Regions from separate parts of the Halomonas sp. ND22Bw genome, predicted to be linked through region 3. Evidence: predicted binding sites of a transcription regulator. Region 3 holds the regulator's gene; each other region holds the start of a gene.
What was found. The regulator PhoB, encoded in region 3, activates phosphate uptake and scavenging genes when phosphate is short. The targets are predictions, from matches to a motif close to TGTCATANNNNTGTCANA.

Region 1 (9,668 bases), on a different contig from region 3:
AGGGCGATTCGTTCAGGGTCTCGGGCGCGTCCTCGAGTTCCTCGTTGACCGCGACGACCTCGCCGGACAGCGGGGCGTAGAGATCGGAGGCGGCCTTGACCGACTCGACCACGCCGAACTCGTCGCCCTTGGCCAGGGCGGCACCCACCTCGGGCAGCTCGACGAAGACCACGTCGCCGAGGGACTGCTGGGCGTGGTCGGTGATGCCGATGGTCACCGTGCCGTCGCCGTTGTCGAGGATCCACTCGTGGCTTTCGGCGTAGCGCAGGTTGGCGGGGATAGCACTCATGACGTTTTCCTATACGAAAAAGGTTTCTGGTGTGGGGGCATCCTAACGCCCCCGGCGGCGTTTGGCGAGCCCCGGACGCCATGGGGCATTGCGGGGTGATGCGTGAACGCCCCTCCCAGCGTAGGCCGGGCCGGGGATTCCTGCTCGTTTGTCATGGCGTGAGCCTGCTCGGCGCTGTATGCCGAGTGTGCGGGCCGTCACGGAGCCGGGCTTGCTCCCCTGGTGGCAGGCGGCTAGAGTGGCGCCTGTTTCCGATAAGAAACAAGTTTCTCCGAGTGCGGCGGGTGTGGCCGCGCCGGCGCCGGTGCGTCCGGTGTCAGATGCGATCTCGGCTATGCTTCATGCTGTGAGCTGGCGAAATTGCCGTATTTTCCTATAGGAGACTAGAGCGCCAACGGAATGATCCGCTATGGTACGCGAGTTCGTATCATCGTTGGTATCACTCGCCCGCAAGACATTGCACGTTGGTGCATAACAACAAGCTTTAGGGAGACAAGACGTGGAAACCTTGACCAATTTTCTATCGGCCATCGAAGGGGTCGTGTGGGGCCCCTTGATGCTGGTGCTGCTGCTGGGGGTCGGCCTCTATCTGCAGGCCGGCCTGAAGGCGATGCCCATCCGCAAGCTGGGCACGGGCTTCAAGCTGCTGTGGAAAGGGCGCAGCACCGAGAAGGGTGAAGAGGGCGAAGGCGAGGTCTCGCCGTTCAATGCACTGATGACCTCACTGTCCGCGACCATCGGCACCGGTAACATCGCTGGTGTGGCGACCGCCATCTTCCTCGGCGGCCCGGGCGCGGTGTTCTGGATGTGGATCACCGCCCTGGTGGGCATGGCCACCAAGTTCTCCGAGGCGGTGCTGGCCGTGCGCTATCGCCAGGTCGACGAGGCCGGCGATCACGTCGGCGGTCCGATGTACTACATCCGCAACGGCCTGGGTCAGAAGTGGGCCTGGATGGGCGGCGCCTTCGCGCTGTTCGGGGCCGTGGCGGCCTTCGGCATCGGCAACACCGTGCAGTCCAACTCGGTGGCCGACGGCCTGGGCGAGTCCATCGGCCTGCCGCACTGGGTCACCGGTCTGGTGATCATGGTGCTGGCCGGCGCGGTCATCCTGGGAGGCATCAAGCGCATCGCCAAGGTGGCGGGCAAGCTGGTGCCGATCATGGCCGTGGCCTACATCGTCTGTGGCCTGCTGGTGCTGATCATCAATGCCGACCAGATCGGCCACGCCCTGGGCCTGATCTTCGGCCATGCCTTCACGCCGATCTCCGCGGCGGGCGGCTTCGCCGGTGCGGCCGTGGCCAAGGCGATCCAGTTCGGCGTCGCCCGCGGCGTGTTCTCCAACGAGGCCGGCCTCGGCAGCGCGCCGATCGCCCACGCGGCGGCGCAGACCAAGAACCCGGTCCGCCAGGGCCTGATCGCCATGCTCGGTACCTTCATCGACACCATCGTGGTGTGCTCGATCACCGCGCTGGCGATCCTCACCACCGCCTGGACCTCCGGCGAGACCGGCGCGGCCCTGACCACGCTGTCGTTCAACGAGGCGCTGCCGGGCATCGGCCAGTACGTGGTGTCCTTCGCCCTGGCGGTGTTTGCCTTCACCACCATCCTCGGCTGGGCCTTCTACGGTGAGAAGTGCTTCGAGTACCTGTTCGGCGTGGGCGCCATCAAGTACTACCGGGTGGTCTACATCCTGGCCATCTTCGTCGGCTCGGTGCTGCCGCTCGGCTTCGTGTGGCTGCTGGCCAGCGTGTTCAACGCCATGATGGCGATCCCGAACCTGATTGCCCTGGCGCTGCTGTCGCCGGTGGTGTTCAAGCTTACCCGCGACTACTTCGACGGCAAGGAAGTGCTGCCGGGCGAAGACCTCAACAAGTAAACAACATGCGGCGCGGGACCGTTCTCCGGCCCGCGCCCTCGCTTTCATGGGAGTGATACGACCGCGATGAACGAACAACGCCAGACGCCGCTTCACGATCTCCATCTCGAACTCGGTGCCAAGATGGTGCCCTTCGCCGGCTACAGCATGCCGGTGCAGTACGCGCTGGGCGTCAAGAAGGAGCACGAGCATACCCGCCAGGCCTGCGGCCTGTTCGATGTCTCACACATGGGGCAGGTGCTGGTACGTGGCCCCGAGCCGGCCCAGGCGCTGGAGACCCTGGTCCCCGCCGATCTGGTCGGCCTGGCCGAGGGGCAGCAGCGCTATGGGCTGTTCACCTCCGAGGAGGGGGGCATCCTCGACGACCTGATGATCGTCAACGGCGGCGATCACCTCTACCTGGTCGTCAATGCGGCCTGCAAGGAACAGGACATCGCTCACCTGCGTCGTGGCCTGGCCGGTCACGAGGTCGAGGTGCTGGATCGCGGCCTGCTGGCGCTGCAGGGGCCGAAGGCGGCCGACGTCATGGCACGGCTGTGCCCCGAGGCCTGCGAGATGGTGTTCATGCAGCACGGCCGCTTCACCCTCGACGGCATCGAGACCTGGGTCAGCCGCAGCGGCTACACCGGCGAGGACGGCTTCGAGATCTCGGTGGCCGCCGAGGACACCGAGGCCCTGGCGCGTCGCCTGCTGGCCGAGGAGGAGGTCGAACCGATCGGGCTGGGGGCGCGCGATTCGCTGCGCCTCGAGGCCGGGCTGTGTCTCTACGGCCACGATATCGACACCGCGACCACCCCGGTGGAGGGCGGCCTGATCTGGGCCATCGGCAAGCCGCGCCGCCGCGGCGGCGAGCGGGCCGGTGGCTTCCCCGGCGCCGATCTGGTCCTGCATCAGGTGGCCGAGAAGGATCATCGCCGCAAGCGTGTGGGCCTGCTCGGCGAGGGGCGTGCTCCGGTGCGCGAGGGCGCCGAGCTGTTCGACGACCAGGGCAATGCCGTGGGCGTGGTGACCTCCGGCGGCTTCGGCCCCAGCGTCGGCAAGCCGGTGGCGATGGGCTACGTGACCATCGACCGGGCCGAGGCCGGCACCACGGTCTTTGCCGAGGTGCGCGGCAAGCGCCTGCCGATGGTGGTCAGCAAGATGCCCTTCGTCACCCCGGGCTATCATCGCGGCTGATGTTATACCGTTATCTCAGCCTCCTGGTCTGAGTGCACCGACGAAGCCGTGTTTCGCAGGTGCGTCGAGTCAGAGACGGCCATCCCGAACGGGATGGCCGTTTTTTGTGCGCGTCGTGCGGATGGTGTGTGGAGAGTGTGCGGAGAGTGGGCCAGGGCTGGGCGGCCAAGGAGAGGGGGCGTCAGTCGCGCTGCACCCAGCGAAACGTCAGGCTGATGCGCAGCCCGTGGCCGCGCCGCGACAGCAGGGCATGTTCGAGGTCGGCCTGAACGCCCGGGCCCATCAGCAGCAGGCTGTCGTGGGGCTGGGCGACGTTGAAGGCCGGTGCACGGCGATCCTTCCAGCGGAAGCGCAGCGGGCGGTCGGCGCCGAGGCTGACGGCGGCGATCAGCGGCGCCTCGCCAAGCTCCGGCTCATCGTCGCTGTGCCAGCCCATGCGCTCGTCGCCGTCGGCATAGCGGTTGAGCAGCACGCTGTTGAAGCGGGTCCGGATGCCGGCAACGTTCAGGCGCGCCACGGCGGCGTCACGGATCGCCAGCGCGACGGGGTGCCAGGGTACCGGCGCGAAGTGCTGGCCCGAGTAGCGGTAGCCGGCGTCGCCCATCCACACCTGGCGGCGAGGAATCGGGTGATCGCGGCCGTAGAGGCGCAGCGTCGGGCGCTGCCAGTCCAGTTCGGCGTCGAGCCGGGCGAGGGCCTGGTCGGCGGCGTCGCCGAGCAGATGGGGGAAGCGGCGCAGCGGCGGATGCTCGAGCAGTGGCTCGCCGTCATCGGCGGGGGAAGAAAACAGGTCCATGCCCGCAGGGTGCCAGCCCCAGGGGCCGTAGACCAGTAAGCCACAGGGTCAGACCCCGGCCGCGCCTGATAAATCGCGATGGCTGGCCAGACAACGATACATCGATGAGCTCGGGGTCTGACCCGTCCCGATGTAGTGGGGTGCCAGCTACCGAATCAGGCGGCCAGCGCCAGGCTTGCCAGCGCCATGGCATAGCCGATGGCGGCGCCGGCGATGACATCGCTGATGTAGTGCAGGCCGAGGCCGACCCGGGAGATCGCGATCAGGGCGGCGACCGGGATCAGCACCGGGAGCAGCCAAGGCGAGTGCGCCGCGACCAGAGTGCAGAACATCACCGCGTGCATGGTATGGCCGCTGGGAAAGCTGTAGCGATCCCGGGCCGGCTCCTGGCAGGCGATGCTCGAGAAGGTGATGAAGGGGCGCTCGCGGCACAGTCGTGTCTTCACCAGCCGGTAGAAGACGATCGCCACCAGGGCGGTCAGGGTGTAGTGGAAGGCCAGCTCCCAGCCCTCGTCGCGGCCGTGCAACCAGGGCTGGGCGGCGATCAGCACGACCCAGATCGGCCAGTCGCCGGCCTTGCTGGCCAGGCGCAGCGACCATAGCCAGGGGCGGTGGATGCTGAACCCGGCCAGGCGCTGGCAGAGGTGCCATTCGAGCATATCCAGGCGGTCAAACACGGCAGGGGCGCGAGGTTTCATCGGACATCTCCCGGGCGTGGGTCAGGGCGGCGAGAAAGTCATCGGCGATGGCGGGCCAGCGGTAGCCAAGGGCGCGCTGCCGGGCGGCGCGGCCGAGGCGCCCGTAGCGGGCCGGCTGCTGGCACAGCGCCACCGCGGCGTCGCGGAAGCCGGCCTCGTCGCCGACCGCCAGGTGCACGCCATTGACGTCGTCCTCGATCAGCTCCGCGCCGGCGGCGTGGCGGAAGGCGACGGTGGCCAGGCCGCTGGCCATGGCCTCGAGCAGCACGTTACCCCAGGTCTCGGAGATCGACGGGAAGACGAACAGGTCGGCGCTGGCGTAATAGCGAATCAGCTCGTCGGGTGACACGAAACCGGCGAAGTGGGCCTGGGGCAGAGCGCGCTCGAGGTTGGCGCGGCCGGGCCCGTCACCGACCACCACCAGCGTGAGGCCGGGATGGGCGTCGAGCATGGCGGCGAAGGTGTCGCGCAGCAGGTCGAGGTTCTTCTCGGGCGCCAGGCGGCCCACGTAGAGCGCCACCGGTCGATGCTCGTCGGCGCCCCATCGCTCGCGCAGGGCCGGGTCGCGATGGGCCGGGGAGAAGCGTTCGCCGTCGATGCCGCGCGCCATCACCTTGACCCGTTCGAAGCCGCGCTGACCGAGGTCGCGGGCCTGGGCGTGGGTCGGCACCAGGGTGGCGCCGCAGCGGTTGTGGAAGCGGCGCAGGCGCTGAGTGACCAGCGGTCGGAGCCAGTCGACGCCGTAGTCCCGGCAGTAGTGATCGAAGTTGGTGTGCCAGCCGCTGACCACCGGGATGCCGAGCTTCTCGGCGGCGGCCAGCGCCGACCAGCCGAGCGGGCCCTCGGTGGCCACATAGACGACGTCGGGGCGCTCGGCCTGCCACAGGCGACGGATGCGTCGCCCGGCCGGAAAGCCCAGCCGCACTTCGCGATAGCCCGGTACGGAGGCGCCGCGTACTTGGAGTTCGCTGTCCATGCCTTCGGCGCGATGCGCGCCGTCGGCGGGGCGCGGGCGCACCAGCTGCAGGGAGAAGCCGCGTTGCCGCAGCTGATCGCTGAGCTGGGTCAGGGTGTGAGCCACGCCGTTGATGTCCGGCGTCCAGGTTTCGCTGACCAGGCAGATGCGCATGTCCATCCTCGTGCCGTCGGTGACCGGAGTGGCCCCGTTGACGATTCAGGATGGCCGGGCGGGGTGACAGCACCGCGACATCGGCATGACGCCGTGATGACAGTCGTCGCGGCTTTCGACCAAGTCAACGCAGCACGGTGCGGGGGTCGATGGGCTTGCCGCCGTGACGCATGTCGAACAGCAGGTCATAGCGCCCGGTGGAGGCATGTCGGCTCACGGTGCACAGCGGCGTGCCCTGGCTGACCCGGGTGCCGCTGTCCACCAGCAGGCTGTCGCACATGGCGTAGACGCTCTGCAGGTTGTCCGCATGGTGCACGATCACCACCCGGCCGAGCTGACGCATGCTGTCGGCGAAGCGGACCTCGCCGTCGGCCACGGCCTTGGCGCGGGCGCCCTGGTCGGTGGCCAGCAGCATGGGTTGCAGGGTCCCGCGGCTGTCCTTGCCGAAGGCGCGGGCGACACGATAGTCGTCCAGCGGCCAGGGCCAGTCGCGGGCATCGCTCGGCACCGGGCCGGGATCGGGCGCCGGCCGGGGGCTCGATGACGACGAGCGTGACGGGGCGCTGGACGTGCTGCGGCGGCTCGAGGCGGTCCGGGTGCCGTGCAGCGGCACCGAGACCAGCTGGCCGACCTTGAGGTCGGTGGGGCTGACGCCGGTGTTGGCCGCGGCGATGCTGACCGGCGAGGTGCCGAAGCGCCGGGCGATGGCGCTGTAGGTGTCCCCGGGGCGGATCTGGTAGCGATAGGGGCCGCCGGACGGGGCGCGCTCGTTCTGGCTGGGCACCAGGATACGCTGCCCCACGGCCAGGCCGCGCGGATTCACGCCGGGATTGAAGCGTCTCAGCCGTACCAGCGGCACGTCGGCGCGTCGTGCGATCGCGCCCAGGGTGTCCCCTCGCTGGATAGTCACCCAGTTGCCGGCGGGCGAGCCGCCGCGCATCACTCCCGAGGGGCCGGCGCAGCCGGCCAGCAGGGCGATCAGCAGCAGGGTGAGAAACGTCAGGGCGTATCGAGGGCGGCGTCCTTGGCCTGCCACTGGGCGTTGAGCCATGTGTGGAAGCGTTCCTTGTAGGCGGGATCCTGGTGATAGTCGCCCTGAGTCATCCACTCGGGCACGGTCAGGCGGCGGGCAGTCAGGTGGATCGTGCCCTCGCGGCCGCAGAGGAAATCCCAGAAGCGGGGCTCGGGGCGCGAGTAGCGAAGCGTCACGTCGAGAATGCCGCCCAGCCGGTCGCCGAGCAGGCCCAGCACCTGGGCGATGCCGCCGGCGCGCGGCGGCAGCAGGTGCCGGTAGGGGCTGTGGCGGGCGGCGTGCTTGGCCGGCGTGAAGCGGGTGCCTTCGACGAAGTTGTAGATGGCGATCGGGCGCTCGCGGGCATGGGCGCACATGCGTTCGGTGGCTTCTCGGTCGCGGCGGGCCAGGTGCGGATGGCGCTCGCGCTGCTCGCGGGTCAGCCGGCGCAGCATCGGGAACTCCAGCGCCCAGAAGGCCAGCCCGACCACCGGGATCCAGATCAGCTGGCGCTTGACGAAGAAGTGCGGCATCGGCAGCCGACGGTGCAGGGCCAGGAACAGCGCGAAGATATCGGTCCAGCTGCGGTGATTGGCCAATACCAGCCACCATTCGTCGCGGCTCAGCCCCTCCGGCAGGTCGACGCGCAAGTCGGGGCGAATCCAGTGGCGGATCCACCACAGGTTGACGTCGACCCAGCCCAGGGCCACGCCGTTCAGCCAGCGCAGCACCCGGCGCCGCAGCGGGCGGCCCGGGGTGATCAGCTTGAGCAGGGTGAGCGCGATCAGCGGCACCGCCCAGCACAGGGTGTTGAGGGTCAGCAGCAGCAGGCTGACGATCCCCCTGAGGGTCGACATGCCGTCGGTCTCCTTGAAGAAAGCTATAGGGGTCAATGCTAATGGATCGTGGCGGGGGTGCCCAGCGGTGAGGGCAACATCATGGTCGGGGGCCTGTGTCGTCGACGACTCGGGCCGCTCAGGCGCCAAGTCGCGAGGACAGGCAAGAATGCTTTCCTGTCGCCCGCGATGGCCTGCGGCGCTTCGCATTCGGCTCTGCTTGCAGGGCCAGTGCTGGCCATCCTTGGTCAAGCCGCCCGCTACGACCTGTCCACGGCGCCTCTCGTCCTCGTCAGTCCCTCAGTTCGGGAAGATCCTCGAACAGCGACAGCGCATCGGGATTGGCCAGTGCTTCCCTGTTCCTGACCGGCCGGCCGTGGACCACGTTGCGCACGGCGAGCTCCACCAGCTTGCCCGACAGGGTGCGCGGGAGGTCCTCGACCTGGAGGATCTTCGCCGGCACGTGGCGCGGCGTGGCGTTGGCGCGGATGGTCTCGCGAATGCGCTCACGCAGGCCGTCGTCGAGGGTCAGCCCCGGGCGCAGGCGCACGAACAGCACCACGCGGATATCGTCCTCCCACTCCTGGCCGATGCAAAGCGACTCCAGCACCTCCTCGACCTTCTCCACCTGACGGTAGATCTCGGCGGTGCCGATGCGCACCCCGCCGGGATTGAGCACGGCGTCCGAACGGCCGTGGATGATCAGGCCGTCCTCCGGGGTGATCTCGGCATAGTCGCCATGGGCCCAGACGCCGGGGAAGGTGGAGAAGTAGGCGTCGTGATAGCGCTCTCCGTCGGGGTCATTCCAGAATCCCAGCGGCATGGCGGGGAACGGTTGCGTGCAGACCAGCTCGCCCTTGTCGCCGCGCAGCGGCCGTCCCTCGTCGTCGAACACGTCCACCGCCATGGCCAGCCCGCGGCACTGGATCTGGCCGCGATGGACCGGGCGAATCGGGCAGCCCAGCGCGAAGCAGGAGACGATGTCGGTGCCGCCGGAGATCGAGGCCAGCAGCAGGTCGGCCTTGATGTCGCGATAGACGTAGTCGAAGGAGGCGTGAGACAGCGCCGAACCGGTGGACAGCACCGACCTCAGCGCCCCGAGATCGTGCTCGTGGCCGGGGCGCAGGCCTTCCTTCTCGCAGGCGGCCAGGTAGCGGGCACTGGTGCCGAACACCGTGATGCCCTCGCGTTCGGCCATGGCCCACAGCGCGTCGGGCGAGGGCGAGAAGGGCGCACCGTCGAACAGCACCAGGGTGGCGCCCGAGGCGAGCCCGGAGACCAGCCAGTTCCACATCATCCAGCCGCAGGTGGTGTAGTAGAACAGCACGTCTTCGGGGCCGAGGTCGGTGTGCAGACGATGTTCCTTGAGATGCTGCAGCAGGGTGCCGCCGGCCGAGTGCAGGATGGCCTTGGGCGTGCCGGTGGTGCCCGAGGAATAGAGCAGATAGAGCGGGTGATCGAAGGGCAGCGAGACGAAGTCGATCTCGGTGGCATCGTGGTCCAGGACATCGTTCCAGGCCACGGCCCCGGTGATGTCGCCAAGCTCGGGCGCGTCGGCGAGGAAGGGGAACACCACCACCCGCGCCAGGCCGTCGATGGCACCGGCGATCTCGGCCAGCCGCGGACGGATGTCGATGGCCTTGCCGTTCCAGGTGTAGCCGTCGGCGGCGATCAGCACGCGGGGGCCGATCTGGCCGAAGCGGTCGAGTACGCCCTGGACGCCGAAGTCCGGCGAGCAGGAGGACCAGATGGCGCCGAGGCTCGCGGCGGCGAGCATGGCGATCACCGCGTGCTCGCCGTTGGGCACGATGCCGGCGACGCGATCGCCCGGCACCACGCCGAGATCGTGCAGCGCC
Region 2 (9,668 bases), on a different contig from region 3:
CGGCCTCGCCCAGCTCGAAGTGCAGGCTGAAGCCTTCCAGGGTGACGTCATCGACGCTCTCCAGGCGTTCCACCTGGGTGTCTCCCGCCGCAAAATCGAATCGCACGCCCCGGTCAAGCGTGACCTGATCGCCGTCGATATCGGTGATCCTGGCCATGCTGGTTCGCAGCTCGGCGTACTCGACCTTGCGCCAGGAGCTATCGCCGATGTCATCGAAGAAGGCGTCGTCGTTGTCCTGCCAGATGCGAATGGTATCGCCGATGGAAAGGTCGGAACTGTCATTCAGCGTCAGCCGTCGATCGCCGCTGTCGGCATCCGACGACAGGGTGCCGATGTCGGTGTTCTCGCTGCCGTCCAGGTGAATTGCCTGGTCGTCATCCCGTGACAGTGCCTCGTCGGTGAAGGTCAGGCGCGTCTCGCCGGATCCTGCACCGATCAGGGAGATATCGGAGCGTTCGATGGTAATCGAATCATCGAAGCGAAATTCACCGGCGGAAAGCTGGAAGGTCGTGCCCGAATCGGCTTCCCGTATCAGGCTCTCGAGCTCCTCGGCGGAGGTCGAAGTGTCTACCTCGATTGTCGAACTCATTTATTGAATTCCCTTGTCATGAGGTGGCGAAGATTTAGGGTATTAATACCCTGAGTTATCGATAGGTTTTTATCTAAATTCCTAAATTTCTCTGTCGTCATTTTGAGACGAATTCCATGGGTTGAAGTGAGGGTTTGATGACGGTTATTTTTCGGTTTCCGGCGCTGCATAGGCGCCATTTTTAGTGTTGTATAAGCAAAAAATAGCGTCAATATAGCGGCCGATAAGTGAGGTCGGAGCATGGCATGGGAGAGCCACTGAGGTGTTGAGCGGGCGAGGGAAGGGCCGGAAGGATGCCGAGACGCCGCTGGAGAGAGCGCGCCAGGCGTGCCGTGGGTCGTTGCTGTGGGTGGCGGGTTTCAGCCTGTGTCTCAACGTGCTGTTGCTGACGCCCGCGCTGTACATGCTGCAGGTGTACGACCGTGTGATCACCTCGGGCAGCGAAGCGACCCTGCTGATGCTGACGCTGCTGGCGGTCTTCCTGTTCGTGGTGATCGGCGGGCTGGAGTGGGTGCGAGCGGGCGTGCTGGTGCGCCTCGCCAATCGCCTCGACGAGCGGGTCGTCGAACCCCTGCACGCGGCGATGTTCCGCCGCGGTCTGCGTCAGGCGGGCGGGCAGGGGGCCGGGCCGCTGGACGATCTCGCCAGCCTGCGTCAGGGGCTGGCGGGAGGTGCGCTGCTGGCCTTCTTCGATGTGCTCTGGGTGCCGGTCTATCTGGCCCTGCTGTTCCTGTTCGATCCCTGGTTCGGTGTCTTCGCCGCCGTGGCCGGCCTGTCGCTGCTGGCGCTGGTGGTCACCAGCGAAAAGGCCACCCGTGGCTGGCTGGAGGGGGCCGAGCAGGAGATGGCGGCCTCCCGTCAGCGGGCGGCGGAGAACCTGCGCAACGCCGAGGCCCTCGAGGCCATGGGCATGCTGTCGAGCATCGCCGGGCGCTGGCTGTCGCATCATCGCCGCGGGCTGTGGCAGCAGTCGAGGGCCAGCGACCGGGCGGCCATGTTGTCGAGCCTCACCCGAGCGCTGCGGCTGCTGCTGCAGTCGATGATCCTGGGGCTCGGTGCCTGGCTGGTGCTCGAGGAGCGCATCAGCGCCGGCATGATGATCGCCGGTTCCATCCTGCTGGGCCGCGTGCTGTCGCCGGTCGATCAGCTGGTCGGCAGCTGGCGCAGCGTCGTCGCGGCCCGGGCCGCCTATCGTCGTCTCGAGGCGATCTTCCGCGAGGCGCCACCGCCCGCGCCACCCATGTCGCTGCCGGCTCCGCGCGGACGGCTGACGCTGGAGGGCGTGACCGCCGGGCCGCCGGGCGGTCGACGGCCCATCCTGGCCGGCATCGATCTCGATATCGCCCCGGGGCAGCAGGTCGGCATCATCGGCCCCAGCGCTGCCGGCAAGTCGACCCTGGCGCGACTGGTGCTGGGCGTATGGCCGGCCAATGACGGGTGCGTGCGGCTGGACGGCGCCGATATCGCGCGCTGGGATCGTGGAGCCCTGGGGCCACACCTCGGCTACCTGCCCCAGGACGTCGAACTGTTTGCCGGCACCATCGCGGAGAACATCGCCCGCTTCGCCGAGGTCGATGGCGAGCGGGTGATCGCGGCGGCGCGCCGCGCCGGGGTGCACGACATGATCCTGCGGCTGCCCGAGGGCTACGATACCTGGCTGGAGCCGGGCGGTGGCCTGCTCTCCGCCGGCCAGCGCCAGCGCATCGGCCTGGCGCGGGCGCTGTATGGCGATCCGGTGCTGGTGGTGCTCGACGAGCCGAATGCCAACCTGGACCATCGCGGCGAACAGGCCCTGGCCGAGGCCATGGAGGCCCTGCGGCGGGACGGCGTGACCCTGCTGGTGATCAGCCATCGCAGTGGCGTGCTGAAGCGGGTCGACCGACTGCTGGTGCTGGACGACGGCCGGGTGTCGCTGTTCGGCCCGCGGGATCGAGTGCTGGAGCGAATGGCGACCCGGCGACAGGGACGCCGCGAAGCGACCGGTCAGGGAGGTGCCCATGCAGCCGACTCATGATGATCCTCGGCCGCCGGTCGACGACCGCCGCCATCGTCTCGTGGGGCTGGCGCTGGTGCTGGTCTGCGTGCTCGGCTTCGGCGGCTGGGCGGTCTCGGCCGAGCTGGCCGTGTCGGTGATCGCCCCGGGCCGGGTCGAGGTGGCCTCGTTCAAGAAGACGGTGCAGCACCTCGAGGGCGGCATCGTGCGACGCATCGCGGTCGATGAGGGCGATCGCGTCGAGGAGGGACAGACGCTGCTGGTCCTCGACCCGACCCAGGTCGAGTCGCGGCTGCAGATCGCGCGCTCGCAGTTCCTGATCAATCGTGCCGCCGAGACTCGGCTGATGGCCGAGCAGGCCGGCGATGAGCGCCTGACGTTTCCCGACGAGCTGGCCGACGCCGACTCGCCGCGCATCGCGCAGCTCGAGGCGGTGCAGCGCGGGCTCTTCCTGTCGCGGCGCGAGGCGCTGGAGGGAGCGCTGGCGTCGCTGGAGGAGCAGAGCGAGCAGCTGCGCCAGCGCATCGAGGGCCGCGAGGCGATGATCCGGGTCAGCCGTGAGCAGCTCGCCTCATTGCGCGAAGATGCCGAGGCCTATCGCTCGCTGTTCAAGGACGGGCTGGGCGACAATCGCCGGCTGAGGGAGCTGGAGCGCGAGGTGCTGCAGTACCAGGGCGAGATCGAACAGCATCGCACCGAAATCGCGCGGCTGAGGTCGCAGATCAGCGAGAACGACCTGAAGAAGCGGGTGCGCGTCGAGGAGTTTCGTCAGGAGGTGGGCGAGCGCCTGCGCGAGACCCGGCGCCAGATCGCCGATGCCGAGGAGCGCATGACCGCGCTGCGCGACCAGCGGCGCCGCACCGTCGTCGAGGCCCCGGCCGCGGGCACCGTGGTCGGCCTGGCGGTGCATACCCGTGGCGCGGTGATCGAGCCCGGCACCACGCTGCTGGAGATCGTCCCCGGCGGCGGGGATTTCGTGGTCGAGGCCCGGGTTGACGACCGTGACATCGACAGCGTCTATCCCGGCCAGTCGGCGGAGATCCGCTTCAGCGCCTTCAACCGTCGCCGTTCGAAACTCCTTGACGGCACGGTACAGCGGGTGTCTGCCGACAGCTTCACCGACGAGCGCAGCGGTCAGCGCTACTACGAGGTGCGGGTCCGGGTCAGCGAGGCGGAGCGTCAGTCGATGCCCGATGCGATGCGGCTGCAGGCGGGCATGCCCGCCGAGGTGCGGCTGCAGACCGCCAGTCGCACCTTCGCCAGCTACCTGGCCAAGCCGGTGTCCGACATGCTGGCGCGGGCCATGCGGGCCGACTGAGCCGGCCCGGTCCAGCATGACCCGTTCAGCCCGCCCGGTCGCCATCGGTCGTGCCGCGGCCTCGAGGCCGGCCGACCATGGCCAGGAACACCGGGGCACCGGCCAGCAGGTAGCAGTGGAAGGTGACGAAGCGCCAGATCACGATGGCGGCCCCGGCGGTGGCCTGGCCGACCAGCGGGATCAGCAGCATGCCGGTGCCGAGCTCGGCGGCGCCGGTGCCGCCGGGCAGCAGGCTCAGCTGGCCGGCCGCCATCGACAGCATCTGCACCAGGAAGGCCCAGCTCCAGGCCACGTCGGCGCCCAGGCCGGCTAGCGCCAGGTAGAGCAGGCTGTAGCGCGTCAGCCAGTGGGCGGCGCAGCTGGCCATGGCCAGCATCAGCACCGGGCGGGGCAGGGCCAGGGTGGCGACCAGCGCCTGGCGAAAGCCAAGCAGCCGCCGGGCCAGGCGAGGGCGCCGCTTGCGTGCTGCTCCTCGACGGCGCAGCAGTGCCGGCAGATGCCGGATCAGCATTGCGCCCGTCGCCAGCACCAGCAGCAGGGCGACGATGGCGGCGACCGGCAGCCACTGATGGGGCCAGGGCACGGCCGTGGCCAGCGACACCAGCACCAGGGTGGTCAGCGCGGACAGGAAGAACAGCAGGTCGCAGCACTGGTCGACCATGAACACCGCCGAGGCCCGGGAGGGGCGCAGCCCGCGTCGGGCCAGCAGCGCGAGCAGGGTCGGCAGCCCGCCGCTGCCGCCCGGGGTGGCGCAGATGGCGAACTCGGTGGCCATCACCATCCCCAGGGCGCCGCGCTGGCCGAGCGGGCCGGCACGGCCCGCCAGCAGCAGCCTCAGGCGCAGGGCGTTGAGGTTCCAGCACAGCACCACCAGCGCCAGCATCCCCGCCAGCCTGCCCGGCGGAAAGTCGCCCAGCGCCGTCAGCGCGTCGCGGCCGCCGATCATCAGCGGCACCGCCAGGGCCAGCACCAGTGCCGCGGCCAGCCACCCGCCGTAGTGTCGGCGACGCTCAGCCATGTTGCAGGCGCTGGGCCATGCGGTCGCCGGGTGCGAGGGTGACGTAGTAGCCGAGCAGGTCGTCGATCACCCGGTTCCAGTGGAAGCGACGCTCCACCTGACGGCGGGCGTGCCGGCCGCCGGCGGCGACATCGTGGTCGAACAGGGCCTCGACCGCCTCGGCCATGGCGCCGTCATCGTGGGGCCTGCACAGGAGCCCGCCGCCCAGCGGCACGTTCTCGATCAGCGCCCCGGCCCGGGCGGCGACCACCGGCAGGCCGCAGGCCATGGCCTCCAGCGCCACCAGGCCGAAGGTCTCGCGGGTGCCGGCGTGCAGCATGGCGTCGGCGCTGGCCAGCGCCCGGGCCACCTCGCGGCGGTCGCAGTAGCGCGAGATGACGGTCACGTTGTCGGGCACCCGGGTCGGCATCCCCGGGCCCATCAGCAGCAGGTGATAGGGCCGCCCGAGGCGCCGCAGGGTGCGCAGCAGCACGTCGACGTTCTTCTCCCGCGAGTAGCGCCCGGCGAACACCAGCAGCCGGGTATCGGCGGGCAGCCCCAGCGAGGCCCGCCAGGCCGGATCGGCGCGCTCGGGGTGGAAGGTGGTGAGGTCGACGCCCAGCGGCTGCACGCGCACGTCCGCCACGCCCCAGTCCGTCAGCCGCTCGGCCATGGCCCGGCAGGGCGCCATCACGCCGTCGAAGCGGCCGTAGAGATCGCGCACGTAGCGCTCCAGGCGCCGGCGCACCGCGCCGCCGAAGCGATCGCCCATCAGCCGCGGCAGGTCGGAGTGGTAGAAGCCGACCACCGGCACGCCGAGGCGCTGGCCGGCCTCCAGCGCGGCCCAGGGCGTGACGAAGGGGTCGCCGGCCTCGATCAGGTCGGGGGCGAGCTCCAGCAGCCGCTCGCGCCAGGGGGCGCGACGCAGCGGGAAGCGGTAGCCTTGTCCCAGCGGCAGGCGCATCGCCGGCAGGGTATGGCAGTCGTCGAGGGCGTCGCGTTCGGCGCCGGGCACGAGCAGGCTCGAGCGCAGGCCGGGGATCTCGGCGATCCGGCGGTGCTTGGCCTGGAGATAGGTGCGCACGCCGCCGCTCGAGGGGGCGTGGAACATGGTGACGTCGGCGATATGCAAAGGGTCCCTCCCGCGCGGGCCGATGGTTCCACCATCACGTTACGTGGGCTTTGAGACAGTTCGACGACATGGGATTCGAGGAAAAGTGTCTGCGCTCTTCGACTTTTCGTATGTATGGAGATGAATGTGAAACGGCGGCCCGAGGGCCGCCGTTGTGCGTGCGAGGGATCGCGCGGGGAGGGCGCTTACTCGGCCGGGCGGCCGACCAGCGAGCGGGTCTCCTCGCGGGCCTCGGTCAGGGCCACGCGGATCACGTCGCCGAGCTTGTAGCGCTCGACGCCTTCGATCTGGATGCGGCCGTCCTTGTCGTCGATCGCCACCTTGTCGCGGTCGCTGTGCATCAGCGGGGCCGGGATGAAGGCGGTGGCGCCGTTGGCGGTCAGGCGCACGCGCATGCCGCCGCGGTTGATGGCGATGATCTCGGCCTCGAAGCTCTCGTTGGCCTCGGCGGACGGCGTCAGGTAGCGCACGTAGAGCCAGTCCTTGACGTCGCGCTCGGCCAGACGGTTGAGGCGGCGGCGCTCGGTGAGCTGCTCGGTGAGTGCCTGGCTGGCCTCGGCCGGGGCCTGCTCGCCCTTGAGCACGCGCTTGATCAGGCGGTGGTTGACCATGTCGCCGTACTTGCGGATCGGCGAGGTCCAGGTGGCGTAGGCGTCGAGGCCCAGGCCGAAGTGCGGGCCGGGCTGGGCGGACATGTTGGTGAAGCCCTGGAAGCGGCGCAGGCGCGCGTCCAGCCAGGCGTCCTCGCGACCCTCGAGCTCGCGCTTGAGCTCCTTGTAGCGGGGCAGTTCGGTGAGCGCCTCGAGCTCGACCTGGATCTCCTGGCCGGCCAGGAATTCCTGGGCCGCCTCGGCCTTGTCGGCCTCGAAGGCGCGATGGACGTTGAAGATGCCGTGGCCCACGTGCTGGCTCAGCAGGTCGGCGCAGCAGGCGTTGGCCGCGATCATCGATTCCTCGATCATGCGGTTGGCGATGCGGCGCTCCTCGGTGCGGATGCCCAGCACGTTGCCGGCCTCGTCGAGGTCGAACACGTAGTCCGGACGGTCCTTGAACACCAGGGCGTGCTTGGCGCGCCAGTCGGCGCGGGCCTCGGTCAGCTCGCGCAGCGCCTCGAGCTGCTCGCCGATGGCCTCGGACGGCGCCCAGTCGCCCTGGCCCTCGAGCCAGTCGGAGACGTTGTCGTAGACCAGCTTGGCGTGAGAGCGCGCGGTGGCGGCGAAGAAACGGTACTCGCCCAGGCTGCCGTCGGCCTCGATGTTTAGCGCGCAGGCCAGCACCGGGCGGTCGCGGTCTTCCCACAGCGAGCACAGGTCGTCGGCCAGCGCCTCGGGCAGCATGGTGACGTTCTGGCCCGGCAGGTAGACGGTGAAGGCGCGGGTGCGGGCCTCCAGGTCGGCGGCGTGGCCTTCCTCGACGTAGGCGGTCGGGTCGGCGATGGCCACGTTCAGGGTCCAGCCGCCGCCCTCGCGCCGCTCGACGCGCAGGGCGTCGTCCATGTCGCGGGTCTTCTCGCCGTCGATGGTGAAGAACGGCTCGGCGGTCAGGTCCTCGCGCTCGAGGCCCTCGTCGCGCAGCGGCCAGTCGTCGCCGGCGTCCGGGCATTCCTGCTCGAGGGCGTGGCGCGCCAGGGTCACCCGCCAGGGCACCGCCGGGTTGTCGGTCTTGGCCACCAGCTCATCGATCTGGGTAAAGAAGCCGCGGTCCTCGGGCTTGAGCGGGTGACGCACCAGGCGCACCACGACCCAGTCGCCTTCGCCGAGGCTCGCCTCGTCGAGGCTGCGCTTGACCCGGGCCTTCAGCGGGGTGTTCATCGACGGGTGATCGGGGATCACCGACAGGCGCCCGTCGCGCTTCTTCACGCGGGCGATGAAGCGTTCCATGCCGCTCTCGATCAGGGTGTCCGGCTCCACGGACTTCTTCTCGCCCTCCTCGTGGAGGATGGCCTCGACACGGTCGCCGTGGAGCACCTGCTTCATGGCGGGGGGCGGCACGAAGTAGGACTCGCCGTCGTCGGTCTCGAGGAAACCGAAGCCGCGGTCGGTGGCCTTGATGACCCCTTCGACACGGGGCGTGTTGTCGCGGATCTGTTGCTTGAGCTGAGCAAGCGCCGAGTTGTTCTGCAGCATGGTCACGATCGATTGGCGGGATAGGAGGGCCACTATACGGATTCCGCCAGCCGGCGCCAATCGGGCGGCGAGCAATCGTCGCCGGGGGTGTGGCGAGGCCGGATGAGCCCGCGGCGCGGAGCCGATAGAATGGGCGCACACTCTTTGCAGCGGAGGGCGCCGCCCATGTCGGCCCATCTCATCGTCAGCGACCTCGACGGCACCCTGCTCGGCGCGGACCACGCCCTGGCGGACGATACCGTGGCCACCCTGCGCGCCCTGGCGGCGCGCGGCCACCACATCGCCCTGGCCTCGGGGCGCCACTATCGCGACATCCTGGCGTTTCGCGACCGCCTGGGGGTGGACGCCCACATCATCAGCACCAACGGCGCCTACACCCACGCGCCCGACGACAGCCTGCTCGAGGCGCGCCATGTGCCGGCCGAGCTGGCCCGGGAGCTGATTGACCTGCCTCGCCCCGACGCCGTGCGCCTGAATCTCTATCATGACGACGAGTGGGTGATCGACGCCGAGGCGCCGACGCTGCTGGCACTGCATGCCCACACCGGCTTCGGCTACCGAGTGGTGGCGCCGGAGCGGCTGGCCGCCGAGGGCGTCGGCAAGGTGCTCTACATCGGCGAGCCCGGGCACCTGGCCGAGCTCGAGGGCGAGGTGCGTCGCCGCGCCGGCGAGCGGCTGCACGTGACCTATTCGATGGGCAACTCGCTGGAGATCATGGCCGAGGGCGTCAACAAGGGCACCGCGCTGACGGCGCTGCTCGGCCGGCTCGATCTCCCCGTCGAGCGCTGCCTGGCGTTCGGCGACAACCTCAACGACACCGAGATGCTGGCGCTGGCCGGCGAGGCCCACATCATGGCCAACGGCCATCCCGAGCTGGACGCGCGCCTGCCCGGGGCGCGCCGCATCGGCCATCACGACGAGGCGGCCGTGGCGCGCCACCTGGCCGAGCGCTTCGCCCTCTAGGCGGGGGCAGGAGAACGAACGAGAGAGACAGGGCGTTGCCACCATGGTGGTATCGCCCGCCTCGCGCCGGGCGGCCATCCTTGAGGAACACGTCGTCGGGAGGCGCCATGAACGTCCACGATCCGGCCTTTCTCGAGGCCCAGGTCCGCCGCACCATGGCCTTCTACCATCCCCGCGCCATCGATCCACACGGCGGCTTCTACCACTACCTGCTCGATGACGGCGCCATCCTCGATCACGACCACCGCCACCTGGTCTCCAGCGCCCGCTATGTGGTGACCTATGCCCGCCACGCCCGTCACGGCGGCGGCGACGAATACCGCCACTGGGCGCGCCATGGGCTCGCCTACCTGGAGAAGGCGCACTTCCAGACGGCGACCCAGGGCTATGCCTGGACGCTGGACAGCGGGATCGTGGAGGACGACACCCAGCACTGCTACGGACTGGTCTGCGTGCTGCTGGCCTATGCCGAGGCGCTGCGGGCCGGCATCGACGAGGCCCGGCACGGTCTCGAGGCCGCCCACCGGCTGCTGCAGCGGCGCTTCTGGGA
Region 3 (9,668 bases):
CCGGCGGCCTCCGACCTGCGCCTGGTGCTGGCGGTGATCCGCGCCGCCTCCGACCTGGAGCGCATCGGCGACGAGGCCAGCAAGATCGCCCGCAATGCCCTGGAGCTGGTCGAGAGCCAGAACGGCAGCCGCGGCTTCGTCGAGGTACGCGTGATCAGCGAGCACGTGCGCAAGATGATGCGCGACGCTCTGACCGCCTTTGCCCGCTTCGACACCGAGATGGCGCTCAAGGTGGTCCAGGAGGACGAGCAGGTCGACAACGAGTACAAGAGCGCCATGCGCTCGCTGATGACCTTCATGATGGAAGACGCCCGGGCGATCTCCCCGGTTCTGGGCATCATGTGGATCCTGCGCGCCCTGGAGCGGATCGGCGATCACTCCAACAACCTGGCCGAATACGTGGTCTATCTGGTCAAGGGGCTCGACATCCGCCACACGGCCCCGGATGATCTCGACGACGAGGTGCGCGGCGACGAGGGCTGAACCCCGCTCGACCGCTACCGTCAAAGAAGCGGCCGTCGCCCCTGGCGACGGCCGCCGTCGTCGTGATGGAGGAAATGACACCGATGCTGGATGCCTTCTCGGCGCTGTCCCGGGGAACCCGCCTGGTCTACACCCCCGGCCTGCGCCGCTACGTGTTCCTGCCGATACTGGCCAACCTGGTGGTCTACGCCGCCATGCTGAGCTACGTGCTGACCCACTTCGGCGGCTGGCTCGACGGCTGGATGGCCATGGTGCCGGGCTGGCTCGACTGGCTGTCGTGGCTGATCTGGCCGCTGTTCGTGCTCAGCCTGGGGCTGATCGTGTTCTTCAGCTTCACCCTGGTGACCCAGCTGATCGCCGCGCCCTTCTACGGCCTGCTGGCCGAGAAGGTCGAGCGCGAGGTGACCGGCCGGCCGCCGCTGGACGACCGCGGCCTGGCACGCACCGCCATCGATGCCCTGGGCCGTGAACTGGTCAAGCTGGGCTACATCCTGCCGCGCATGGCGCTGCTGTTCGTGATCGGCTGGATCCCGGTGATCAACCTGGTCGCCCCGCTGCTGTGGCTGCTGTTCTCGGCCTGGATGATGGCGGTCACCTACCTCGACTATCCCATGGACAACAACAAGGTGACCTTCGCCGACATGCGCCGCCGGCTGGCCGCGCGCCGCTGGCCGACGCTCACCTACGGCGGCTGGGTGATGCTGATCACCTGGCTGCCGCTGGCCAACCTGTTCCTGCTGCCCGGTGCCGTGGCCGGCGCGGTGCTGATGTGGGAAGACCACTACCGGGCGCTGACCCCCGACGCTGCCCCGGCGAGGCGCTGATGCCCGCGCCCCGGGCAGGCGTCGTGATCACGTGACATCCCTCCGCCCGGCCTGCGCCGGGCGGAGTGGCGTACGGGGACGGGATCAAGCGCGCCGCGAAGCCGGCGCGGCGTCGGTGAGGCGGGCGGCGGGGAAGATGCAGCGGAAGGTGGCGCCCTCGCCGAGCCGGGAGTCGATCTCCAGCTGGGCGTCGTGGCGCAGCAGCACGTGCTTGACGATGGCCAGCCCCAGGCCGGTGCCGCCGGTGGCGGTGCTGCGGCCCTTGTCGACCCGGTAGAAGCGCTCGGTCAGGCGCGGGATGTGCAGCGGATCGATGCCCTCGCCGTCGTCCTCCACCTCCAGGCAGGCGCCGTCGCCCCAGGGGCGCCAGCGCAGCACGATGCGGCTGCCCTCGCCGGCATAGCGCACGGCATTGAAGGCCAGGTTGGAAACGGTGCTGTGCAGCTCCTTCTCCGAGCCGAGCAGGCCGCGGGGCTCCTCGACCGCCACCTCCAGCTGGTGGTGGCCCTCGGACAGCGCCTCGGCGTCGCGCCGCACGGCCTCGAGCAGGCTGGTGGGGTCGATGCGGATGTCGTCGTGGCCGCCCTGGTCGTTCTCCAGCCGCGACAGCAGCAGCAGGTCGTTGACCAGGTTCTGCATGCGCTTGGTCTGGCTCTGCATCTGGCCGATGCCTCGGCCCAGGCGCTCGGGCAGCATCTCGGCCATGTCGCCGTAGGTCTCGAGGTAGCCCGCCAGCACGGTGAGCGGGGTGCGCAGCTCGTGGGACACGTTGGCCACGAAGTCGCGACGCATCTGCTCCAGGCGGTGCAGGCGGGTGATGTCGCGGGCCATCACCAGGCGCTCGTCGTCGCCGTAGAGGGTGATCTGGAACTGCAGGATGAGGTTCTCGTCGATCGGCGAGCACAGCGTCAGCGGCTCGCGATAGTCCCGGGCGTGGAAGTAGTCGACGAAGCTCGGGTCGCGCATCAGGTTGGTGATGTGCTGGCCGCGGTCCAGGGCCGGCTTGAGGCCCAGCATGCGTTCGGCGGCGCTGTTCCACCACTCCATGTCGCCGTGGCGGTCGAGCATCACCACGCTGTCGCGCATCGCCTCCGAGGACTCCTGGATACGGCTCAGGGTGTCGCGCAGCCGGCGCTGGGTGAGGCGCTGGCCCTTCTGGTAGCGGTAGAGGCGATCGAACAGCTCGCCCCACAGGCCGGAGGCCGAGGGCGGCTCGTCATGGGGATGATGGGTCAGCCATTCCTGCAGGGCGTGCAGCTGGCGCAGCTGGTAGAAGAGATAGAGGGCGAGCCCCACGGCGATGCCGGTGCCGCTGAAGCCGAAGGGCCAGCCGACCAGGGCGCCGGCGCCCACCAGGGCACCCAGCCGCCACCATTCGCGTCGCCACAGCCGGCCCACGTCAGCCCTTGGCGGAGAAGCGGTAGCCGGTCCCGCGCACGGTCTGGATCAGCTGCTGGTGCGGCTCGCCCAGCGCCTTGCGCAGGCGGCGGATGTGCACGTCCACGGTGCGCTCCTCGACGTAGACGTTGCCGCCCCAGACCTGATCGAGCAGCTGGCCGCGGGTATAGGCGCGCTCCTGGTGGGTCATGAAGAATTGCAGCAGGCGGTACTCGGTGGGGCCGATTTCCAGCGACTGGCCGTCGATGCTGACCCGGTGGCTGACCGGGTCGAGCATCAGACCCTCGACCTGCACCGGCTCCTCGACGCCGCGCGGCGTGGCGCGGCGCAGCACCGCCTTGAGGCGCGCCACCAGCTCGCGGGGCGAGAAGGGCTTGGTGATGTAGTCGTCGGCCCCGGATTCGAGGCCCTGGATCTTGTTGTCCTCTTCGCCCTTGGCGGTGAGCATGATGATCGGCAGTTCCGAGGTGCCTTCCTCGCGCTTCAGGCGGCGGGAGAGCTCGACGCCGCTGGTGCCGGGCATCATCCAGTCCAGCAGCACCAGGTCGGGCTGGTGATCGACGACCATGGCGTGGGCGCTCTGGGCATTGTCCGCCTCGAGGACGCGATAGTCGGCCATCTCCAGCGCCACGGCGATCATCTCGCGGATGGGCGCTTCATCATCGACGATCAGTACGGTCTTGGCGGTCATCCCGGGGCCTCATGGTCGAGATCAATGACATATTGGTGACGATGACAGCATGTCCTTGTGACAATACCGTGACAGTCCCCGCCTGTCGCCCCCGTTCAGCCCCGTCGTTCGACCCCGTCCGGCATCACCCGCCGGCGCCCGGCCACAGCGACAGCGCGATGCCGGCGAACGCCAGCAGCCCCGACCAGTGGTTGTTGAGGAAGGCCTGGAAGCAGCGCTCGCGATCGCGGTGGCGGATCAGCCGCTGCTGGTGGACGAAGGTCGCCGCCATGGCGGCCAGGCCGACCCAGAAGAAGCCGCCCAGGCCGAGGCGTTCGCCGGCCCAGGCCAGCAGGGCCAGCGTGGCCAGCTGCAAAAGGCCGATGATCAGCTTGTCGGCGCGGCCGAACAGCACCGCGGTGGACTTGATGCCGATGCGCAGGTCGTCGTCGCGGTCGACCATGGCGTACTCGGTGTCGTAGGCCACGGTCCACAGCACGTTGGCGGCGAACAGCAGCCAGGCCTCCAGCGGCACATGGCCGAGCACCGCGCCGAAGGCCATGGGAATGGCCCACGAGAAGGCCGCCCCCAGCACCACCTGGGGCAGGTGGGTGTAGCGCTTCATGAAGGGGTAGACGAAGGCCAGGATCACGCCGCCCACCGACAGCATCACGGTGAAGGCGTTGGTGAAGCACACCAGCACGAAGGCCGCCAGCACCAGGCCGGCGAACAGCGCCTTGGCCTCGCCTTCGCCGATGCGTCCGGTGGCCAGCGGACGCGACTTCGTCCGCTTCACGTGGCCGTCGAAGTGGCGGTCGGCGTAGTCGTTGACCACGCAGCCCGCGGCCCGCATCAGGTAGACCCCGGCGACGAAGATCAGCAGCAGCCGGCGCTCGGGAACGCCCTCGGCCGCGGCCCACAGCGCCCACAGCGTTGGCCACATCAGCAGCCAGGTGCCGATGGGGCGGTCGAGGCGGGTCAGATGCAGGAAGTCGGGCAGCCGGGCCAGCCCCTTGGGGCGCATCAGGGAACGTTCCATGTGGGTCTCTCGGTTGAATCGGACGACACGGGTTTCGGGCGATGTCTGGGAGCCTATCGCGCCGGCAGGGCCAGGTCATCCGCCATGTCGTCGAGGAAGAACTCCTGGACCAGCACCGCGAAGCGGCCGTGGCGCAGCACCGAGCGTCGGCCCCAGGGGCCGGGGGCGTCGTGGAAGGGGGCCGGGTCGGCGCTGACCTCGATGGGGCCGCGCTCGAGGCCGGGCTGGCGGAACAGCCAGTGGCCCAGCGAGCGCTCGCCGAGGCCCGCCAGCCGCTGGCCACGGAGGCCGTGAAGCGGGGCCACCGAGCGCGCCATCACCCAGGGCCGGTCGTCGAGGCACAGCGCGACCTCGCGCCGCCAGGCCAGGCGGCCCGGCGCCATGCCCAGTGCCAGGGCCTCGTCGCGCCGCGGCCGGCCCAGGCGCTGGTCGAGCAGCCTGACCCGGAAGCGGCGCGGCGCGCCGGCCTCGATCAGCCGACGGGTCAGCGAGTCCCGGGAGGCGACCCAACGCCACCAGGCCGGGCTCATGGCGGGGCGGGCCGCCGCCAGGGGGCGCCATCGGGGAGCGAGGGCCGGACCGTGATTCACTGCGCTACTCCGCGTCCAATGCAAAGGGCGGCTAGTGTACCATGTCGGGCCGTCGCGCCCCTGCAGCGAGGAGCCCCATGAGCGCACCCCTGACCATCATCGGCTCCGGCATGGCCGGGCTGGGCCTGGCGCGCCAGGTCCGGACCCGGCAGTCCGAGCGCCCCATCACCCTGATCACCGCCGACGGCGGCGAGGACTACTCCAAGCCGCTGCTCTCCACCGGCTTCGCCAAGCGCCTGCCGCCGGATCGCCTGGCCTCGCGCAGCGCCCTGGAGGCGGCCGACCAGCTCGGTGTGACGATGCGCACGCACACCCGGGTCGAGGCCATCGACCCGGCCGCGCGCACCCTGACCCTCGGCGCCGAGCGGCTGCCCTGGGGCGAGCTGGTGCTGGCCACCGGCGCGGCTCCGGCGCCGCCCTTCGCCATTCCCGAGGCGCTGGCCGGCCGGGTCCATACCGTCAACGATCTCGACGACTACCGTGCCTTCCACGCCGCCCTGGCGGCGCTCGATCGCCCGGCGCGGGTCGCCGTGGTCGGCATCGGCCTGGTGGGCTGCGAGTTCGCCAATGACCTGGCCGCCGGCGGTCATGCGGTCGAGCTGATCGCCCCGGAGTCGGCGCCGCTGCCGCGGCTGCTGCCCGAGCCGCTGGGGCGGGCGCTGGGCGAGGCCTTCGTCGAGGCCGGCATCGCCCTGCACACCGGGCGCATGGTCGACCTGCTTTCGCCCGAGGGCGAGCGGGTGGCGCTGGGCCTGGACGACGGCACCGCCCTCGAGGCCGACCTGGTGCTGGTGGCCACCGGCCTGCGGCCGCGCACCGCGCTGGCCGAGGCGGCCGGGCTCGCCGTGGGGCCGGCCGGGATTCTCGTCGACCGCCATCTGGCGACCTCGGCGCCCGGCATCCATGCGCTGGGCGACGTGGCCTGCGTCGACGGCGTCAATGCCATGTACGTCCAGCCGCTGCAGGCCGGCGCCAAGGCGCTGGCGGCGACGCTTTCCGGCACGCCCACCGAGGTGCGCTACGGGCCCTGGCCGGTGCTGGTGAAGACGCCGCTGCTGCCGGTGGTGGCGCTGCCTCCCGCCGCCTCTCCCGCCCGCTGGCGCATCGAGGGCGAGGGGCATGATCTGAGCGCCCTGGCCGAGGATGAAGACGGACGTTTGATCGGATTTGCGTTGACAGGCGCCTGCGTGCGTCGGAAAGTCGAACTGGCGCGCGCTGCGCCGCCGTTGCTAGGCTAGTGACGTCAACGACGGCGCCCCCGGGATTCCGGGTCTGGCAGCGGCGTTGCCACACGGCGTCATCCGCATGCCGCCCCGTCGGCGGCATGCGAGTGGTGCATGAATCACCGCGAACAACAATGCGGCCGATGGGATCATCGGCAGGATGTCAAACCAGGAGGGCTGTATGCGCAAACCCGAACTCGCCGCGGCGATCGCCGAACGTGCCGATCTTTCCAAGGACAAGGCCAGCCAGGTGCTGAACGTCATTCTCGACGAGATCACCGGCAGCGTGTCCGACGGCAAGGACGTGTCGCTGATCGGTTTCGGCACCTTCACCGTGCGCGAGCGTGCCGCCCGCACCGGCAAGAACCCCCAGACCGGCGAGTCCCTGACCATTCCGGCCAGCAAGACCGTGGCCTTCAAGCCGGGCAAGGGCCTCAAGGACGCCGTCGCCAAGTAAGGCGCGAGGCGCGGCCCGATGCTCGGGCCGCGCGATCCTTCCTCATTCCGCTTTCCGACCAACGGTATCCCGATGAAGCTCCGCCTGATGCTGTGGGTGCTCGGCGTGCTGCTCAAGCGTGCGCTGCGTCGCAAGCCCGCCTTCCGCGAGCGCCTGGGTGAACTGAAACGCCTCGACTGGGGCATCGGCACCGAGGATCTCGCCATCGCCCGCCACTATCGGATGTCGCCTCGCGGCATCGAGACCGGGAGCGGCCTGCCGGTGGATCTCGACCTGGAGCTGCGTTTCGAGGACGCGGACAGTGCGATCCGGGTGCTCCGCAAGCCCACCCAGAAGGCCTTCCTCGACGGCATGATGGCCGGCCGCGTGCGGCTGGTCGGTGATGCCAGGGACCTCGACCGCCTGCAGGGACTGCTGAAGCACCTGTAGCGCCGAGCTACAAGCGCCGAGCTACAAGCGCCGAGCTACAAGCGCCGAGCTACAAGCGCCGAGCTACAAGCGCCGAGCTACAAGAAAACCCCGAAGGCTTCCACCTTCGGGGTTTTCTTTTGCGGCGAACGGTTTCACGCTGCCGACTTTCAGCTTTCAGACCTGCCCGTAGCGGCCGGCTTCCTCGCCCAGCCAGCGGCGGATCAGCGGCCGGCTGGCCTCGGGGTGCTCGGCCAGCAGCGCCTCGGCCAGCGGCGAGATGCGCGGCAGCAGGTCGGCGTCGCGCTCCAGATCGGCGATCTTCATCTGCGCCAGGCCGGTCTGGCGAGTGCCCAGCACCTCGCCGGGGCCGCGGATCTCCAGGTCCTGCTCGGCGATGCGGAAGCCGTCGGTGGTCTCGCGCATCACCGTCAGTCGCTTGCGCGAGTGGTCCGACAGCGGCGGATGATAGAGCAGCACGCAGAAGCTCGCGGTGGCGCCGCGGCCGACCCGGCCGCGCAGCTGGTGCAGCTGGGAGAGGCCCAGTCGCTCCGGGTTCTCGATGATCATCAGGCTGGCGTTGGGCACGTCGACGCCGACCTCGATCACCGTGGTGGCCACCAGCAGGTCCAGCTCGCCGGCCTTGAAGGCCGCCATCACCTCGGCCTTCTCGGCGGCCTTCATGCGGCCGTGGACCAGGCCGATCGAGAGCTCAGGCAGCGCCGCCACCAGCTCGTCGCGGCTGGCCTCGGCGGCCTGGCACTGCAGCGCCTCGGACTCCTCGATCAGGGTGCAGACCCAGTAGGCCTGGCGGCCCTCGGCGCAGGCGTGGCGGATGCGCTCGACCACCTCGGGGCGGCGCTCGTCGGGTACCACCACGGTCTTCACCGGGGTGCGCCCGGGCGGCAGCTCGTCGATCACCGAGACGTCCAGGTCGGCGTAGGCGCTCATCGCCAGGGTGCGCGGGATCGGCGTGGCGGTCATCACCATCTGGTGGGGCGTCAGGCCGCCGGCCTCGCCCTTCTCGCGCAGCGCCAGGCGCTGGTGGACGCCGAAGCGGTGCTGCTCGTCGATGATCGCCAGGCCCAGGCGATGGAAGTGGACGTCGCCCTGGAACAGCGCGTGGGTGCCGACCACCATCTGCGCCCGGCCGTCGTGGATCGCCGCCTTGGCGTCGAGCCGGTTCTTGCCCTTGAGCTTGCCAGCCAGCCAGGCCACCTCGATGCCGAGCGGCTCGAACCAGGCCTTGAAGGCCCGGTAGTGCTGCTCGGCGAGGATCTCGGTGGGCGCCATCATGGCCGCCTGGCAGCCGCCGGCGATGGCGGACAGCGCCGCCATGGCGGCGACCACGGTCTTGCCCGAGCCCACATCGCCCTGCACCAGGCGCAGCATGGGCCGCTCCTCGGCCAGGTCGGCGCGGATCTCGTCGAGCACCCGGCGCTGGGCGCCGGTCAGCGAGAAGGGCAGCTGGGTCAGGAAGCGGGCCTGCAGGCCGCGGCCGTCGGACAGCGCCGGCGCGCCGTCCTCCTGGATGCGCAGGCGTACCTCGCGCAGGCTCAGCCGGTGGGCCAGCAGTTCCTCCAGGGCCAGCCGGCGCGCGGCCGGGTGGCGGCCCTCGGCCAGCGCGTCCGGGTCGGCATCCGGCGGCGGATGGTGCAGCTCGCGCAGGCAGTCGTGCAGCTCGGGCAGGGCGTACTGGTGGCGCAGCGACTCCGGCAGCCATTCCGGCAGCGCCTCGGGGGCCTGCGCGAGCCGGGCCAGGGCCTGGTCGATCAGCGCCCGCAGGCGCGTCTGGTGCAGCCCCTCGGTGGTCGGGTAGATGGGCGTGAGGTGATCCTCCACCGCCGGTGCGCCCTCGCCGATCAGGCGGTACTCCGGGTGGTAGATCTCGAGTCCGGTGGCACCGGCCCGGGCCTCGCCGAAGGCGCGCACCCGGGCGCCGGGGCAGAACTGCTGCTGCTGGGCCGGCGAGAAGTGGAAGAAGCGCAGGCTGAGGATGCCGGAGCCGTCGCGCAGCCGCACCAGCAGGCTGCGGCGCCGGCCGCGCACCACGTCGGCGGCCATCACCTCGCCCTCGACCACGGCCTCGTCGCCGGAGCGGAGGCCGGCGACGGGGGTGATGCGGGTGCGATCCTGGTAGCGCAGCGGCAGGTGGAACAGCAGGTCGGCGACGGCATCGATGCGCAGGCGGCCCAGCTTCTGGGCCAGCGCCTCGCCGACGCCCTTGAGGTCCGTGACGGGGGCGTCGAGGCCGCTCATGCCGGCTCGGTCGTGGCCGCGCGGCAGTGGGCGATGGCCTCGGTCACCGCGTCGATGGCCTGGGGCCTCGGGAAGCTGGCCCGCCAGGCGATGGCCACGGTGCGTCCGGGGCCGGGGGGCGTGAAGGGGCGGCTGGTGAGCAGGCCGCTCTCGTAGTGGCCGGTGCCGATCGCCGAGCGCGGCAGCACGGTGATGCCGAGTCGCGAGGCGACCATGTGGCGGATCGTTTCCAGCGAGCCGCCCTCGGCGGTCAGGGTGTTGTTGGGGCTGTTGAGCTTGTGGCTGATCGCCGGGCAGGCCTCGAGGATCTGGTCGCG

Region 1: CVH10_RS01310 (glycosyltransferase family 1 protein) is a predicted target of PhoB. The motif match lies at 6,049-6,066, and genes of this name have one in related genera.
Region 2: CVH10_RS08440 (glycosyltransferase family 1 protein) is a predicted target of PhoB. The motif match lies at 6,081-6,098, and genes of this name have one in related genera.

Annotation. Positions count from the first base shown of each region.
Region 1 is NZ_PXWD01000001.1:281,331-290,998, reverse strand. It holds gene gcvH (glycine cleavage system protein GcvH) at 1-289, opposite strand, end outside; gene CVH10_RS01330 (sodium:alanine symporter family protein) at 789-2,165, shown strand; gene gcvT (glycine cleavage system aminomethyltransferase GcvT) at 2,232-3,341, shown strand; gene CVH10_RS01320 (alpha-ketoglutarate-dependent dioxygenase AlkB) at 3,523-4,137, opposite strand; gene CVH10_RS01315 (phosphatase PAP2 family protein) at 4,293-4,835, opposite strand; gene CVH10_RS01310 (glycosyltransferase family 1 protein) at 4,807-5,964, opposite strand; gene CVH10_RS01305 (LysM peptidoglycan-binding domain-containing protein) at 6,089-7,015, opposite strand; gene CVH10_RS01300 (acetyltransferase) at 6,964-7,833, opposite strand; gene CVH10_RS01295 (acetoacetate--CoA ligase) at 8,105-9,668, opposite strand, start outside.
Region 2 is NZ_PXWD01000005.1:67,921-77,588, reverse strand. It holds gene CVH10_RS08460 (cellulose binding domain-containing protein) at 1-589, opposite strand, end outside; gene CVH10_RS08455 (type I secretion system permease/ATPase) at 852-2,603, shown strand; gene CVH10_RS08450 (HlyD family type I secretion periplasmic adaptor subunit) at 2,587-3,900, shown strand; gene CVH10_RS08445 (lysylphosphatidylglycerol synthase transmembrane domain-containing protein) at 3,926-4,918, opposite strand; gene CVH10_RS08440 (glycosyltransferase family 1 protein) at 4,911-6,029, opposite strand; gene CVH10_RS08435 (exoribonuclease II) at 6,215-8,155, opposite strand; gene CVH10_RS08430 (Cof-type HAD-IIB family hydrolase) at 8,321-9,118, shown strand; gene CVH10_RS08425 (AGE family epimerase/isomerase) at 9,226-9,668, shown strand, end outside.
Region 3 is NZ_PXWD01000003.1:303,694-313,361, forward strand. It holds gene phoU (phosphate signaling complex protein PhoU) at 1-483, shown strand, start outside; gene cysZ (sulfate transporter CysZ) at 567-1,307, shown strand; gene phoR (phosphate regulon sensor histidine kinase PhoR) at 1,392-2,705, opposite strand; gene phoB (phosphate regulon transcriptional regulator PhoB) at 2,707-3,396, opposite strand; gene ubiA (4-hydroxybenzoate octaprenyltransferase) at 3,521-4,414, opposite strand; gene CVH10_RS06475 (chorismate lyase) at 4,468-4,944, opposite strand; gene CVH10_RS06480 (FAD-dependent oxidoreductase) at 5,082-6,242, shown strand; gene CVH10_RS06485 (HU family DNA-binding protein) at 6,409-6,684, shown strand; gene CVH10_RS06490 (hypothetical protein) at 6,757-7,113, shown strand; gene recG (ATP-dependent DNA helicase RecG) at 7,270-9,351, opposite strand; gene CVH10_RS06500 (hydrogen peroxide-inducible genes activator) at 9,348-9,668, opposite strand, start outside.